One region of the Pantoea phyllosphaerae genome, then DNA from elsewhere that is predicted to be linked to it. Evidence: predicted binding sites of a transcription regulator. Region 1 holds the regulator's gene; each other region holds the start of a gene.
What was found. The regulator CRP, encoded in region 1, controls carbon source genes, mostly activating them, when cyclic AMP is high. The targets are predictions, from matches to a motif close to ATGTGANNNNNNTCACAT.
Positions count from the first base shown of each region.

Region 2: the regulator CRP is predicted to act here: its motif matches at 810-827, upstream of ACR6A7_RS16375 (PTS mannitol transporter subunit IICBA).
Region 3: the regulator CRP is predicted to act here: its motif matches at 1,071-1,088, upstream of cdd (cytidine deaminase).
Region 4: the regulator CRP is predicted to act here: its motif matches at 1,130-1,147, upstream of mlc (sugar metabolism global transcriptional regulator Mlc).

Region 1 covers NZ_JBPFDE010000006.1:220,433-224,287, reverse strand. Annotated here, with positions in the region: gene ACR6A7_RS10805 (phosphoribulokinase) at 1-102, shown strand, start outside; gene ACR6A7_RS10800 (OsmC family protein) at 271-675, opposite strand; gene crp (cAMP-activated global transcriptional regulator CRP) at 976-1,608, shown strand; gene ACR6A7_RS10790 (YccS/YhfK family putative transporter) at 1,667-3,742, shown strand; gene argD (bifunctional acetylornithine/succinyldiaminopimelate transaminase) at 3,743-3,855, opposite strand, start outside.
Region 2 covers NZ_JBPFDE010000013.1:18,875-22,729, forward strand. Annotated here, with positions in the region: gene ACR6A7_RS16370 (DUF3053 domain-containing protein) at 1-638, shown strand, start outside; gene ACR6A7_RS16375 (PTS mannitol transporter subunit IICBA) at 1,086-3,020, shown strand; gene mtlD (mannitol-1-phosphate 5-dehydrogenase) at 3,115-3,855, shown strand, end outside.
Region 3 covers NZ_JBPFDE010000001.1:183,450-187,304, forward strand. Annotated here, with positions in the region: gene cdd (cytidine deaminase) at 133-1,023, opposite strand; gene ACR6A7_RS00820 (CidB/LrgB family autolysis modulator) at 1,143-1,835, opposite strand; gene ACR6A7_RS00825 (CidA/LrgA family protein) at 1,828-2,217, opposite strand; gene metG (methionine--tRNA ligase) at 2,465-3,855, opposite strand, start outside.
Region 4 covers NZ_JBPFDE010000007.1:112,559-116,413, reverse strand. Annotated here, with positions in the region: gene ACR6A7_RS11435 (MFS transporter) at 1-109, opposite strand, end outside; gene ACR6A7_RS11430 (LysR family transcriptional regulator) at 203-1,099, shown strand; gene mlc (sugar metabolism global transcriptional regulator Mlc) at 1,238-2,455, shown strand; gene bioD (dethiobiotin synthase) at 2,560-3,258, shown strand; gene ACR6A7_RS11415 (nucleobase:cation symporter-2 family protein) at 3,441-3,855, shown strand, end outside.

The sequences.
Region 1 (3,855 bases):
ATCAATACGCTGGTGGTGCCGGGCGGCAAGATGGGGCTGGCGATGGAGCTGATTATGGCGCCGCTGGTGCAGCGGCTGATGGAAGGCAAACAGATCGCCTGACCAAACAATGAGTAGACGGCTCATAAGCGTAAAACGCGGGCGAGATGGGCAGAAGAGCAAAGCGTCCCGCGACAGGGATGTCGCGGGCCGAGCGAGCATGGATGCCTTGAGCGACGTTGCGATCGGCCCCTCTCACCCGCGTGAGCACCTTGCCAAAAAGTTTACGTTTTACAGCGCGACCACTTCGTAGCTGTGGGTCATCTCTACGCCCTTGCCCAGCATTAACGCCACCGAACAGTACTTCTCCGCCGAGAGATCCACCGCGCGCGCCACCGCTTTATCGCTCAGCGCCTTGCCGGTCACCACGAAATGCAGATTGATATGGGTAAACAGGCGCGGCGCCTCTTCACGACGCTCCGAGGTGAGTTTCACCTCGCAGTCCACCACATCGTTACGGCCTTTTTGCAAAATAGAGACCACGTCGATGGCGCTGCAGCCGCCCGCGGCCATCAGCACCATCTCCATCGGACTGGGCGCTTTATCGCCCGAGTTGCCGTCCATCAGGATCTGATGCCCTGACGACGACTCACCGAGAAAGGTTAATCCTTCGACCCACTTCACTCTTGCCTGCATGTTTCCACCTCAAGAATAGCCCGTTTGCCGCCAGAGTACGCGTTCGCCTGACAAACAGCAATCCAGAGTAATCCCCCCTCTGCTGAAGCGAGACAACAGAAGACAGTCGGCAAAAGCTGTGCTACAAACAGTGCTGAAAATAGTTCGTTCTGTTAAGGACGAAGACGGGACACATCAAGCGCCTGGCGCAAAATAAGGCCCGAATAATCTCCTTCAGGAGAAACGCTTGAAGCTTTCATCGCCTGGCAGGGATTAATCCCCCCGCGTTTTGGGCACGATTACAATAGAGGATAATAGCGAATGGTTCTCGGCAAACCGCAAACAGACCCTACACTCGAATGGTTCCTGTCCCATTGCCATATTCACAAATATCCATCCAAAAGTACGCTGATTCATCAGGGTGAGAAGGCTGAAACCCTCTACTACATCGTGAAAGGTTCCGTTGCGGTGCTGATCAAAGATGAAGAGGGCAAAGAGATGATCCTCTCTTACCTGAATCAGGGTGATTTTATCGGTGAGCTTGGCCTGTTTGAAGAAGGTCAGGAGCGCAGCGCCTGGGTACGTGCGAAAACCGCGTGCGAAGTAGCGGAAATTTCCTACAAGAAATTCCGCCAGCTTATCCAGGTGAATCCGGATATTTTAATGCGTCTCTCTTCGCAGATGGCGCGCCGTCTGCAGGTTACATCGGAAAAAGTGGGCAATTTAGCTTTCCTCGACGTGACCGGACGTATTGCACAAACCCTGCTTAACCTGGCGAAGCAGCCAGACGCCATGACGCATCCCGACGGCATGCAAATCAAAATTACTCGTCAGGAAATTGGCCAAATCGTTGGTTGCTCGCGCGAAACCGTGGGCCGCATTTTGAAAATGTTGGAAGACCAGAATCTGATTTCCGCACACGGCAAAACCATTGTCGTTTACGGCACCCGCTGATTTCCTCTCATACACGGCGTGATGTCACCGTTACGCCGCTACTGCTTTTAGTGAAGTGATGTGGCGCCGAATCATCTATCACCCCGAAGTTAACTATGCCCTGCGGCAGACGCTGGTGCTCTGCATTCCGGTGGCGCTCGGCTGGTTATTCGGCGATCTGCAAAAAGGGCTGCTCTTCTCTCTGGTTCCCGCCTGCTGCAACGTGGCGGGCCTGGATACGCCCCATAAACGCTTCTTCAAACGTCTGATCGTCGGCGGCTCGCTGTTCGCGCTCGGCAGCTTTCTCATCCAGCTATTAACCCTGAAAGGGGTACCGCTGCCTGCGGTGCTCTTTGCCCTGCCGCTGCTGCTGGGCGTCACCGGCGAAATCAGCCCGCTGCACGGCCGTCTGCTCTCCGGCACGCTGGTGGCGGCCATCTTTACCCTGAGCCTGATCGGCCGCATGCCAATCTATGTGCCACCGCTGCTCTATATCGGCGGCACGCTCTGGTACGGACTCTTTAACTGGTTCTGGTTCTGGCTCTGGAAAGAGCAGCCGATGCGCGAAACCCTGAGCCTGATCTACCGCGAGCTGGCGGACTACTGCGACGCGAAATATACCCTGCTGACCCAGCTTACCGACCCGGAAAAGGCGCTGCCGCCGCTGCTGGCGCGCCAGCAGAAAGCGGTCGATCTGATCAATACCTGTTATCAGCAGATGCATATGCTCTCCGCCAGCCGCGACAACAGCCATAAACGTCTGACGCGCGCGTTCCAGGTGGCGCTCGACCTGCAGGAGCATATCTCCGTCAGCCTGCATCAGCCGGAAGAGGTGCAGAAGCTGGTAGAGCGCAGCCATGCGGAAGCGGTGATCCGCTGGAACGCCAAAATCATCTCGGCGCGGCTGCGCGCGCTGGCCGACGCCATTCTCTACCATCAGTTGCCGAGTCGATTCGATATGGATAAGCCGCTCGGCGCGCTGGAGAAGATCGCCCGCCAGCATCCCGACAATCCCGTGGGCCACTTCTGCTCCTACCACTTCAGCCGCATCGCGCGCGTGCTGCGCACGCAAAAACCGCTCTATCAGCGTGACCTGATGACCGATCGCCAGCGCCGCCTGCCGCTGCTGCCCGCGCTGCGCAGCTATCTTTCGCTGAAGTCCGCCGCGCTGCGCACCGCGGCGCGCTTCGCCGTGATGCTGATGTTCGGCAGCGCGCTGGCGCTGCTGTTCGATATTCCCAAACCCTACTGGATCCTGATGACCATTATGTTCGTCAGCCAGAACGGCTACAGCGCCACGCGGGTGCGCATCCAGCACCGGGCGCTGGGTACCTTTGCCGGCCTGGCGATCGCCGCCGCCTCGCTGCGTTTCGCGGTGCCGGAATCGCTGGTGCTGCTGTTTATGCTGATAGTGACGCTGGTGAGTTATCTGGTGACGCGTAAATATTACGGCTGGTCGATGATCGGCTTTACCGTGACGGCGGTTTATTCGCTGCAGCTATTGTCGCTGAACGGCGCGCAGTTCTTGCTGCCGCGTCTGATGGACACGCTAATGGGCTGCCTGATCGCCTTCGGCGGTATGCTGTGGCTGTGGCCGCAGTGGCAAAGCGGGCTGCTGCGTCAAAACGCCCACGACGCGCTGGAAACCTATCAGGATGCGCTGCGGCTGCTGCTGGGGCCGGAGCAGGAGGCGAAGAAGCTGGCCTGGCAGCGCATGCAGGTCAATCAGGCGCATAACGCGCTCTTCAACTCGCTCAACCAGGCGATGCAGGAGCCGGGCTTCAACGCCCAGTACCTGAAAGATATGCGCCTGTGGGTGACGCACAGCCAGTTTATCGTCGAGCATATCAACGCCATGACCATCCTCGCCCGCGAGCACACCATGCTGACGCCGGACCTGGCGCAGCGCTATCTGCAGTCGTGTGAAGTGGCGCTGCAGCGCTGCCAGCAGCGGCTGGAGTATGACGGACCGGGATCGCAAACTAACGTGATGGCGGGCGTAGAGAACCTGGATGAAGGGCCGACGACGATTCTGGAGCAGCATGTGAAGCGCATTCTGGAGCATCTTAACGTGATGCATACCATCTCGTCGCTGGCGTGGAGCCAGCGGCCGCACCATGGCCGCTGGCTCATCAGACATTTGCGGAAAGGATAGTCAGGCGGTCAACGCGCGTTCTACCGCACGGGCGAAGCGCGCCATGCCCTCTTCGATATCGGTGGGCTCAATCACCAGCGACGGCGCGAAACGGATCACGTCGGTGCCCGCCA
Region 2 (3,855 bases), on a different contig from region 1:
CGTGCGGCGACAAAGAGGGCGACCAGCGCAAGGCCTTTATCGACTTTCTGCAAAACACCGTCATGCGCAGCGGCGAACATCTGCCGAGCCTGAGCGAAAGCCAGAAGCAGAATTTTGGTAAATTCGCGGGCGACTACGCCATTCTTTACGGCTTCTCCCAGCAGGTGAATAAGGCGATCGATCAGGGCATGCGTCCAGTGGTCGATGAGCTGTCGGCCATCCGCGTGCCGCAGGACTACCTGACACGCCGCGACGCGCTGCGCCAGGCGAACGGCGCGCTGGTGATTGTCACGCAGCAGCTTGAGAGCGCCAAAATGCAGGCGGACAGCAGCAAAGCCTCGCTTAAGCAGGAGGAGGATCTGAAAAAGGTCTATGACGCCGCTTACGACAAAGTGGTCACGCAGCCAGCAAATCAGCTGGTGCCGCTGCTGCCGAAGCTACAGGCGCTAAGCCAGGGCGCGGCGCAGGCGGGCGACTTCCTGCAGCAGCAGGGGCAGCGCGTCAGCTTCAACAATGGTGCCGTTCAGTTCCCGACCCCCGATCAGGTCACGCAATATAATGCGCTGATGAGCACGATCTCCGCCAACGCGCAGGCGTTAACGCAGGCGCAGACCGCCGTTCAGAACGGCTTGCAGTAATCTCTCTTCCGAGACAAGCCGCCGCGCTTGTCTCGGCCTTTCCGCTGTTGCTTCCTTTCAGACTATCGCCAGCCGGAGAAACGCACCGACAGGAGTGTGATCTGGCGCATTTTCGACCAAAAATACTTTGTGATCGCAGTCACATATATGAAACAAACAGAACCGATCTAAATGTGATATCAGTCACATTAACCCCTGTTTTGTGGTGAAAAAATAGTCTTTGTGACTTTTTTACACCGCTATTATGTGATCTGAATCACTAAAACAGCCCCTACCCCCACCTTTATCAGGTGACATGGATCACACTTAAGCCACCCGCTACGCAGCGTCATATTCGCGTGCTAGAGTCCGCCTGCATACAGTAATAGCAACGGCTCGCCGCCGTGCTGGCTTAACAAAAACAAACGCGCTCTCTTATTGCAGCGCGTCTCGATAAGGGGTGGTTTTATGTCCTCATCAGTCAAGGTCAAGGTTCAAAGCTTTGGTCGCTTTCTGAGTAATATGGTGATGCCTAACATCGGTGCGTTTATCGCCTGGGGTATCATCACCGCGCTGTTCATCCCGACCGGATGGATTCCTAACGAGACGCTGGCGAAGCTGGTCGGCCCGATGATCACCTACCTGCTGCCGCTGCTGATCGGTTTCACCGGTGGACGTCTGGTTGGCGGCGATCGCGGCGGCGTGGTCGGCGCGATCACCACCATGGGCGTCATCGTCGGCGCCGATATGCCGATGTTCCTTGGCTCGATGATTGCCGGTCCGCTGGGCGGCTGGGCGATCAAATCTTTCGACCGCGCCGTTGACGGCAAAATCAAAAGCGGCTTCGAAATGCTGGTCAACAACTTCTCCGCCGGCATTATCGGCATGTTGCTGGCGCTGCTGGCGTTTCTGGCTATCGGTCCGCTGGTGGAAGGTCTGTCGCATATCCTCGCCGCAGGCGTTAACCTGATGGTGCAGAACAACCTGCTGCCGCTGACCTCGATTTTCGTTGAACCGGCGAAAATCCTGTTCCTCAACAACGCTATTAACCACGGCATCTTCTCGCCGCTGGGCATTCAGCAGGCAAGCGAAGCGGGCAAGTCGATCTTCTTCCTGATCGAGGCGAACCCGGGCCCGGGCATGGGCGTGCTGGTGGCCTATATGATCTTTGGCCGCGGCAGCGCTAAACAGTCTGCGGGCGGCGCAGCGATCATCCACTTCCTGGGCGGTATTCACGAAATCTACTTCCCGTACGTGCTGATGGCGCCGCGTCTGCTGCTGGCGGTGATTCTGGGCGGCATGACCGGCGTCTTTACCCTGACGCTGCTTAATGGCGGTCTGGTTTCTCCCGCCTCTCCGGGCTCAATTCTGGCGGTACTGGCGATGACGCCAAAAGGCGCCTACTTCGCCAATATTGCGGCGATTGTTGCAGCCTTTGCGGTCTCCTTCGTGATCTCCTCTATCCTGCTGAAAACCAGCAAAGTCAAAGAGGAAGAGGATATTGAAGCGGCGACCAAACGCATGCATGACATGAAAGCGCAGTCGAAAGGCCAGGCCGTCGCGGGCGCGCCGGTCGTCGCCGACGCCAGCAGCGTTGACGTCAGCCACGTGCGTAAAATCATCGTCGCCTGCGACGCCGGTATGGGCTCCAGCGCGATGGGCGCGGGCGTGCTGCGCAAGAAAGTGCAGGATGCGGGCCTCACGAACGTGTCCGTTACCAACAGCGCGATTAACTCGCTGCCGGGCGACGTCGATCTGGTGATTACCCATCGCGACCTCACCGAGCGCGCGATGCGTCAGGCTCCTCAGGCGCAGCATATCTCCCTGAACAACTTCCTCGATAGCGCGCTTTATACCAACCTCACCGATCGCCTGGTCGCGGCGAATCGCAGCGAAGCGCACCGTGAAGTCGTACAGACCGCGCTGGCGGACAGCTACGATACCAGCAACCCGCACCTGTTTAAGCTGGGCGCGGACAACGTCTTCCTCGGCCTGAGCGCCAGCAACAAAGAGCAGGCGATCCGCTTTGCCGGCGAGCAGCTGGTGAAAGGCGGCTACGTTCAGCCGGAATATGTTGAAGCGATGCTGGCGCGCGAAAAACTCACCCCGACCTATCTCGGCGAGTCGATCGCCGTGCCGCACGGTACGGTGGAAGCGAAAGATCGCGTATTGAAAACCGGCGTGGTGTTCTGTCAGTATCCGCAGGGCGTGCTGTTTGGCGACGATGCGGATGACGTTGCCCGCCTGGTTATCGGCATCGCGGCCCGCAACAATGAGCATATCCAGGTGATCACCAGCCTGACCAACGCGCTGGACGACGAGAGCGTGATTGAGAAGCTGGCGCACACCACCAGCGTGCAGGAAGTGCTGGATCTGCTGTCGGGCAGCCCGGCGACTGCTTAAACGTCCTGCGTGAATTTCCCTGGGGCGGGTAAGCCCGTCCCGATTTCCGGGGCGGGCGTGCCCGCCCCATCGTCATTTGATATGGGTCAATATTATGAAAGCGTTACATTTTGGAGCAGGTAATATCGGTCGCGGCTTTATTGGCAAGCTGCTGGCGGATGCAGGCATTGAAATGGTGTTCGCCGATGTTAACCAGGTGGTGCTGGATGCACTGAACGCACGTCATGAATATCCAGTACAGGTGGTTGGCGAGCAGGCGAAAGTGGAAATGGTGAAGGGCGTCAGCGCCGTTAACAGCACCAGCGACGATATTATTGCGCTGGTGGCGAAGGTCGATATGGTGACTACCGCCGTCGGCCCGCAAATCCTGGAGCGCATCGCAGGCAGCGTGGCAAAGGGTCTGGCAAAACGCCATGACGATAACAATACCCAGCCGCTGAATATTATCGCCTGTGAAAATATGGTGCGCGGCACCAGCCAACTGAAGCAGCACGTGCTGAACGCGCTGCCGGAGCAGCATCACGCCTGGGTTGAGCAGCACGTCGGCTTCGTCGACTCTGCCGTGGACCGCATCGTGCCGCCGTCCGAAGCGGGCAGCAACGATCCGCTGGAGGTCACCGTTGAAACCTTTAGCGAGTGGATTGTCGATAAAACCCAGTTCAAAGGCGAGCTGCCGACCATTGCGGGCATGGAGCTGACCGATAATCTGATGGCGTTCGTTGAGCGCAAGCTGTTTACCCTGAATACCGGGCATGCTATTACCGCCTATCTCGGTCAGCTCGCGGGACACCAGACCATTCGCGACGCCATCCTGGATGAGAAAATCCGCGCGGTG
Region 3 (3,855 bases), on a different contig from region 1:
TTGTCTGGCAAAGCTCAGACGCCAGTCGTTCTTTTTGTGTGTTGCTGGCGCACGATCCTATGAAATTTCTCGCCGATGTACAGCTTTTGTAAATAAAAGATAGCGCCAGTGTTGGAAAGCGTGTGCTGTGCCTCAGCCTCGGTGCAGCGTGACGCAGCTCAGCTGTTTGCATCCCAGCGCGGCCAGGGTCGCCTGCGTCGCGGCGAACTGATTCAGCGTGGCGTTTTCCACTTCGGCCAGCGTGGCGGCCTCGATATTTTCGCAGGCTTCACCCTGCATATTCAGCAGGATCAGCGCCGCCTGGAGCGGCGGCAGGCTCGGGTTGAAGGCGGCGTTCTCGGCGTAGCGCCCGGTAACCGTCGCGCCGCTCGCGGTGCGCAGCGCAATGCCGCTGTGCGAGCCGCTGTATGGCGCATGGCTCTGGCTGGCGGCGGCGATGGCCGCCTGCGCGAGCGCATCGCCTTCCGCCTGATAGCCGTGATCGACCTTATCCAGCAGTAGGGTAGTGATGTTCAAATCGCGCGGGCCGAAGGCGTCCGGCAGGTAGTTCGCCAGGGTGCTGACGCCGCGACCGGGCAGGCTAATGCGCAGATCGGTGCCGCTGTTGAGTTCGTTCATAAACTGGCGACAGTGGCCGCACGGCGTGTAGTTAACCGTGACCGCCTCCAGGCGAGGCTCGCCGCGTAGCCAGGCGTGCGCAATCGCGCTCTGTTCGGCGTGGACCGTTTGCTGCATCGCCACGCCTGCAAACTCCATATTCGCGCCGAAGTACCAGCAACCGCTGACGCCGCGCGCTACGGCGCCGACGTTGAAGCGTGAGACCGGCGCTACCGCGCAAGCTGCCGCCAGCGGCAGCAGCGCCAGAGCAAGGGCGTCGGCATCCAGCCGGGTCTGCTGCATCAGCGATGCGACCTGCTCCGGCGTCAGCGCCGCCTGAAACTGCGCGTCGTCAAGAATCGGGCGCAGCGCGCTTTGCAGATCGGCGGGCAGCGCGTCGAAGGCGGAGGTGAAACGTGGATGCATGATAGCCTCGTTTATATCAGGCGGCCCATTGCCGCCAGAGGGGTTATATGTGATCTGTATCGCTCTGACAATGCAACAGATTTGCATCGTTTCAACTTTGCGAGATCTATCGCAAAGTTTTACCCAAACGCGTGCAGCAGCAGCGGAAAAATAAAGGGCGCCAGCAGCGAGGTGATGATGCCGCACAGCACCAGCGCCAGCGAGCTGAACGCGCCTTCCTGGTAATCCACCTCCGCCGCGCGCGCCGTGCCGAGCGCGTGCGAGGCATTGCCGATTGCCAGTCCGCGCGCCGCGCGAGTTTTTATCCCCAGCAGGTTCAGCACCATATGGCCGAAGACTGCGCCGAGCACGCCGGCGATCAGCACGCAAATAGCACTGATCGCGGGGATGCCGTGCAGCGAGGCGGAGACCGCCATTGCAATGGGCGTAGTGACCGATTTAGGCAGAATGGTCGCGGCAATTTCCGGCGTCGCGCCCATCCACAGCGCGATAGCGGTGCCGGAGACCATCGCGGTCAGGCTGCCGATAAAGCAGACGCCGATCAGCGATTTCCAGCGCGCACGGATTTGATGCATCTGCTCGTAGAGCGGCAGCGCCAGCGCGACCACTGCGGGCTGCAGCAGCTGATTGAGGATCTGGCTGCCGGCGAAATAGCGCGCGTAGGGGATCTGCAGCACCAGCAGCAGCGGGATAATGATCGCCATCGCGACCAGCAGCGGATTGAGCAGCGAGATTTTCAGCTTCGCCGCCAGGCGACGCGCCAGCATAAAAACCCCGACGCTGAGCGGCAGCGACCACCAGATGTCATTCACTGGGCTTCTCCTGCACGCTGCGCGTATGAATTTTATGGGCGCTCCAGCCGACTATCGTCAACACCAGAAAAGTGCTGACCACGATAGAGACCACGACTGGACCGAACTGCGCGCTGAGAACGTCGGTGTAGTTCATCACCCCAACGCTGATGGGCACAAACAGCAGCGCCATATAGCGGATCAGCAGGTGGCAGCCGGGTTTTACCCACTCCACCGGAAGGATTTGCGTCGCCAGCAGGGCAAACAGCGTCAGCATGCCGAGGATACTGCCGGGAATGGTGACAGGCAGCAGCAAGGAGAGGGCGTTGCCCGCATAGAGGCAGAGATAGATGATGACGAAGGCGCGCACGTAGCGCCAGCACAGAGACAGCACGGTGGGCATAGCAGGCTCCTGTTTTTACTGCACAACATCATACGCGACATGGGATAAAAAAGGGCGACATTGCTGTCGCCCTGGGGCTTTAACTACGTGCCCGTCGCGGGTGGCCTGGCCCGATCGCAAAGACGCAAAAGGCGGCATCCCTGCCAGCTCGGCCCGCGACATCCTTGTCGCGGGACGCTTTGCTCTTCGGTCCAGGCCACCCGCTCTGAGGCATTGAGCGTGGCTGCCAAATCGACAGCCAGTCCCCTTACTTAACCGGCATGCCCGGCTGCGCGCCGCTGTCGACGGAGAGCACAAACAGATCTTTGCCGCCCGGACCCGCTGACAGCACCATGCCTTCCGACACGCCGAAACGCATCTTACGCGGCGCGAGGTTGGCGACAATAATCGTCATTTTGCCGATTAGCACCGACGGATCCGGATAGGCCGCGCGGATGCCGGAGAAGATCTGGCGCTTCTCGCCGCCCAGATCGAGCTGCAGACGCAGCAGCTTATCAGAACCTTCCACCAGCTCGGCGTGTTCGATCAGCGCTACGCGCATATCGACTTTGGCGAAATCGTCAATGGTAATGGTATCGCCAATCGGCGCATCCGCCAGCGGGCCGGTTGCCGGCTGGCTGGCCGCGGCGGCATCTTCTTTCGACGCTTCAATCAGCGCGTTAACTTTCGTCATTTCGATACGTCCATAGAGCGCTTTGAATGGCGCCACCTGGTGATTAAGCAGCGGCTGCGCAATGGCATCCCAGCGCAGTTCGCTGTTAAGGAACGCTTCGGCGCGCTCGCTCAGGCTCGGCAGCACCGGTTTCAGCCAGGTCATCAGCACGCGGAACAGGTTGATGCCCATTGAGCAGATCGCCTGCAGATCGGCGTCGCGCCCCTCTTCCTTCGCCACCACCCACGGCGCCTGCTCGTCTACATAGCGGTTAGCCAGATCGGCCAGCGCCATGATTTCGCGAATGGCGCGGCTGTACTCACGGCTCGCCCAGGCTTCGCCAATCTTCTCAGAGGCGTCGACAAAGGTCTGGTAGAGCGCCGGATCCGCCAGTTCGGCTGAAAGCTGACCGTTAAAGCGCTTGGTCAGGAAGCCAGCGTTACGCGACGCCAGATTCACCACCTTGTTGACGATATCGGCGTTCACGCGCTGCACGAAGTCTTCCAGATTCAGGTCGATGTCATCGATGCGTGAAGAGAGCTTGGCGGCGTAGTAGTAGCGCAGGCTGTCCGCGTCCAGATGTTGCAGCCAGGTGCTCGCCTTAATAAAGGTGCCGCGCGACTTAGACATTTTGGCGCCGTTTACCGTCACATAGCCGTGCACGAACAGATTGTTAGGCTTGCGGAACTGGCTACCTTCCAGCATCGCCGGCCAGAACAGGCTGTGGAAGTAGACGATATCCTTGCCGATAAAGTGATAGAGCTCGGTGGTGGAATCTTTCTTCCAGAACTCGTCAAAATCGATATCGCCGCGCTTGTCGCACAGGTTCTTGAACGCGCCCATATAGCCGATCGGCGCGTCCAGCCAGACGTAAAAATATTTGCCCGGCGCATCAGGGATCTCAAAGCCGAAGTAGGGCGCATCGCGGGAGATATCCCACTGCTGCAGCCCGGATTCGAACCACTCCTGCATCTTGTTGGCTACCT
Region 4 (3,855 bases), on a different contig from region 1:
ACTGCGGCGTGCCGCGCTTGATCCATGCCGATGCTGCCGCGGGAGAAACCGCCGTCGAATCGGCTAACTCGCCATTGTCGAGGGTAGCCGCGTGAGAAGAGCGACGCACAGTGATTCCTTATCTGAAAAGAGTGCATCTACTCTAGGAAAGGGGTAATAGGTTGTCTAATATATTAATAATCTCAACTAATATGTTTAAAATATGAATATTGAACTGCGTCACCTGCGCTACTTTCTCGCGGTCGCCGAAGAGCTCCATTTTGGTCGCGCCGCACAGCGGCTCAACATCTCTCAGCCGCCGCTCAGCCAGCAGATCATGCAGCTGGAGCAGGAGATCGATGCGAAGCTGTTTACCCGCACCAACCGCAGCGTCCAGCTCACCCCGGCCGGGCAGCAGTTCCTCAGCGACGCGCGGGCCATTTTGCAGCAGGTCGAGCAGGCGGCCAGCCGCGCGGCGCGGCTGGAGCGCGGCGAAGAGGGCGAGCTGCGCATCGGCTTTACCTCTTCTGCACCCTTTACCGGGCTGGTCTCTGACGCCCTCTATCAGTTTCGCCAGCGCTGGCCGCAGGTGCATATCCAGATGCAGGAGATCAACACCCGCCAGCAGCTTGCGCCGCTGCATGAAGGTCGGCTCGATCTGGGGGTGATGCGCAACACCGCGCTGCCGTCCGATTTGCGCCATCAGCTGCTGCTGCGCGAACCGCTGCGCGCGGTGGTGCACTGGGCGCACCCGCTGGCGGACGCGGAGAGCATCTCTGTCAGCGCGCTGGCGAACGAACCTTTCGTTTTCTTCGATCCGCAGGGCGGCACCGCACTGCACGGCGAAATCCTCAGCCTGCTGCGCCGCTACCAGATCACGCCCTACATCATGCAGGAGGTAGGCGAGGCGATGACCATCCTCGGGCTGGTGGCCACCGGCCTTGGCGTATCGATTTTGCCAGCGTCCTTCGCCCGCGCGCGCCTGGCCGATGTGGTCTGGCTGCCGCTGAAGGAAGAGGATGCGCTGTCGGAAGTGTGGCTGGTCTGGTCGGGGGAGCGCGAGCCGTCGATGCAGATGCGCAATATGATGCAGCTTCTGTCGCCCACCGCGCAAAAATAAGGGCCAGACCTTAAGCAAAGTCCGGTTTTTATGTGCTGTAAATCACATTTCAAATCAAATGTTTGACGCTCAGGCACAATCTGCCTCACCATAGTCGTTCTTTATTTAGAAGCGCGAAAATAACCGGGAGCACAGGGCGTGAAGCTGGATAGTCAGCCTGGTCATATTGACCAGATCAAACAGACTAATGCAGGCGTTGTTTACCGCCTGATCGATCTCTACGGTCCGATTTCGCGTATCGAACTTTCCCGACTGGCGCAGCTGGCGCCCGCCAGCATCACCAAAATCGTGCGTGAAATGCTCGATGCTCATCTGGTGCAGGAGACGGAATTTCAGGAGCCGGGCTCACGCGGCCGACCGGCCATCGGCCTGATCCTCGATACGCTCGCCTGGCACTACCTCGCGGTGCGCCTGCATCACGGTGCGCTGACCCTGACGCTGCGCGATCTCAGCAGCCGCACGCTGGTGGAGGAGTCCTCGCCGCTGCCTGACGAAGCGCAGCAGCCGCTGCTGACCTCGCTGATCGATCGTGTCGACGCTTTTTTTATGCGCCACCAGCGTAAGCTGGAACGGCTCACGGCGATTGCCATTACGCTGCCCGGGCTGATTAACGCCGCCTCGGGCGTGGTGCACCGGCTGCCGGGCTATGAGGCGCGCGAGATACCGCTGGGGGATACGCTGGCGCAGCGCATCGGGGTGCCGGTTTTCGTGCAGCACGACATCTCCGCCTGGACCCTGGCGGAGTCGCTGTTCGGCGCATCGCGCGGCGCGCAGGACGTGATCCAGATTGTGATTGACGACACCGTCGGCGCCGGGGTGATCAGCGGCGGCCAGCTGCTGCACAAAAGCGGGCGGGCGCTGGTGGAGATTGGGCATACCCAGATCGATCCCTACGGTCAGCAGTGCTACTGCGGCAATCACGGCTGTCTGGAGACGGTTGCCAGCACCGGTAGCCTGCTGGCGCTGGCTGCGCAGCGCCTGGCCGCGCAGCCCGACAGCGTGCTGCACCAGCAGCCGTTAACGCTGGAGACGCTCTGTGTAGCGGCCCAGCAGGGCGATCGGCTGGCGCGCGATGCCATCGCGAGCGTCGGGCATCATGTCGGCCGGATGCTGGCGATGATGGTCAATATCTTCAATCCGCAGCATATCCTGATCGGCTCGCCGCTCAACGAGGCGGCTGACGTCCTGTTTCCCGCCGTCAGCAACACCATCCGCCAGCAGGCGCTGCCCGCCTACAGCGAGGCGATTCAGCTGGCCCCCACGGCGTTCCGTGAACCGGGCACCCTCGGCGCGGCGGCCCTGATTAAAGACGCGCTCTACAGCGGCTATCTGCTGGTGAAGCTGTTGCAAGGTTAAGCGCGACTGAACCTTGCGCTAACGCAAGCTGCCTGCTGTCCGCACTCCTTACAATGGGTTTTGCTTTTTTGTAAAACAAAACCGTTACGTTGAGGAGGAGTGGGGTGAAAAATCTGTTCATTACCGGCACTGATACCGCTGTAGGGAAGACCGTTGTTTCGCGCGCGCTTCTGCAGTATCTCGCCCGCGCTGGCCTGAGCGCAGTCGGTTTCAAACCGGTTGCCCGAAACGCCACGCGTAGCGCGGAGGGCCTGCGCAGTAAAGATGCGCTGGTGTTGCAGAGCAGTTCGACCGTAACCCTGCCATACGACGCGATCAATCCGTTGATTTACGAAGAAGATGAGGTCAGCATTCGGCCGCGCAGGCCCGTGGACTATCCGCTGCTGAGTCAAAGCCTGCAGCGGCTGGGTCAGCAGGCCGACTGCGTCGTGGTCGAAGGCACCGGCGGCTGGCGCAGCCTGATGAACGATGCGAAGCCGCTTTCCGGCTGGGTGGCGCAGCACCACATGCCCGTGGTGCTGGTGGTCGGCATCAAGCAGGGCTGTCTCAGCCACGCGCTGTTGACCGCCGAGGCGATCGCGCGCGACGGGCTGCCGCTGGCCGGCTGGGTCGCCAACCGCATCAACCCCGGTCTGGCGCACTATGCCGAACTGATCGATGTGCTGCGCGACAGTCTCGACGCGCCGCTGCTCGGGGAGTTGCCCTATCTGCCGCGCGCCGAACAGCGCGACCTGGCCGGTTATCTCGATCTCTCTTCGATGGGCATCACCGCACTGCCCGATTCAGGTGCAAAGATCGCCTGACAGTGAAACAGGATGTTGCAAAGCCGCTGCGGCTGAATCGATGGTTTCAGGGTTCAGCGCAGCGCTTCCTGTTTTTAACTGCTTCGTGATCAACAGGTTACCTCTTTAACCTTTTGCTGCCCGCGCGCGTGGCGTGATAAATGCATTAACAGCGTTAATCACAATACCGCCGGAGCACGATTATGTCGCATTCAGAAGAGAAAACATTGCTGTACGGGCTGGACGAGCGCATCAGGCCCGCGCCCGCGTTTTTCGCCGCGCTGCAGCATCTGCTGGCCAGCGTGGTCGGCATTATCACGCCGCCGCTTATCATCGGCTCGGTGCTGGGGCTGCAGGCTTATATTCCCTATCTGATTAGCATGTCGCTGCTGGTTTCCGGCATGGGCACCTTTCTTCAGGCGCGGCGCATGGCGGGGATCGGCGCAGGCATGATCTGCCTGCAGGGCACCAGCTTCGCCTTTCTCGGCGTGATCCTTTCCGGCGGAATGATCGTCAAAAGCCGCGGCGGGTCGCCGGAGGATATTATGGCGATGATCTTCGGCTGCACGCTGGTCGCCGCGCTGATCCCCTTATTGATTAGCCGCTGCGTCGCACAGC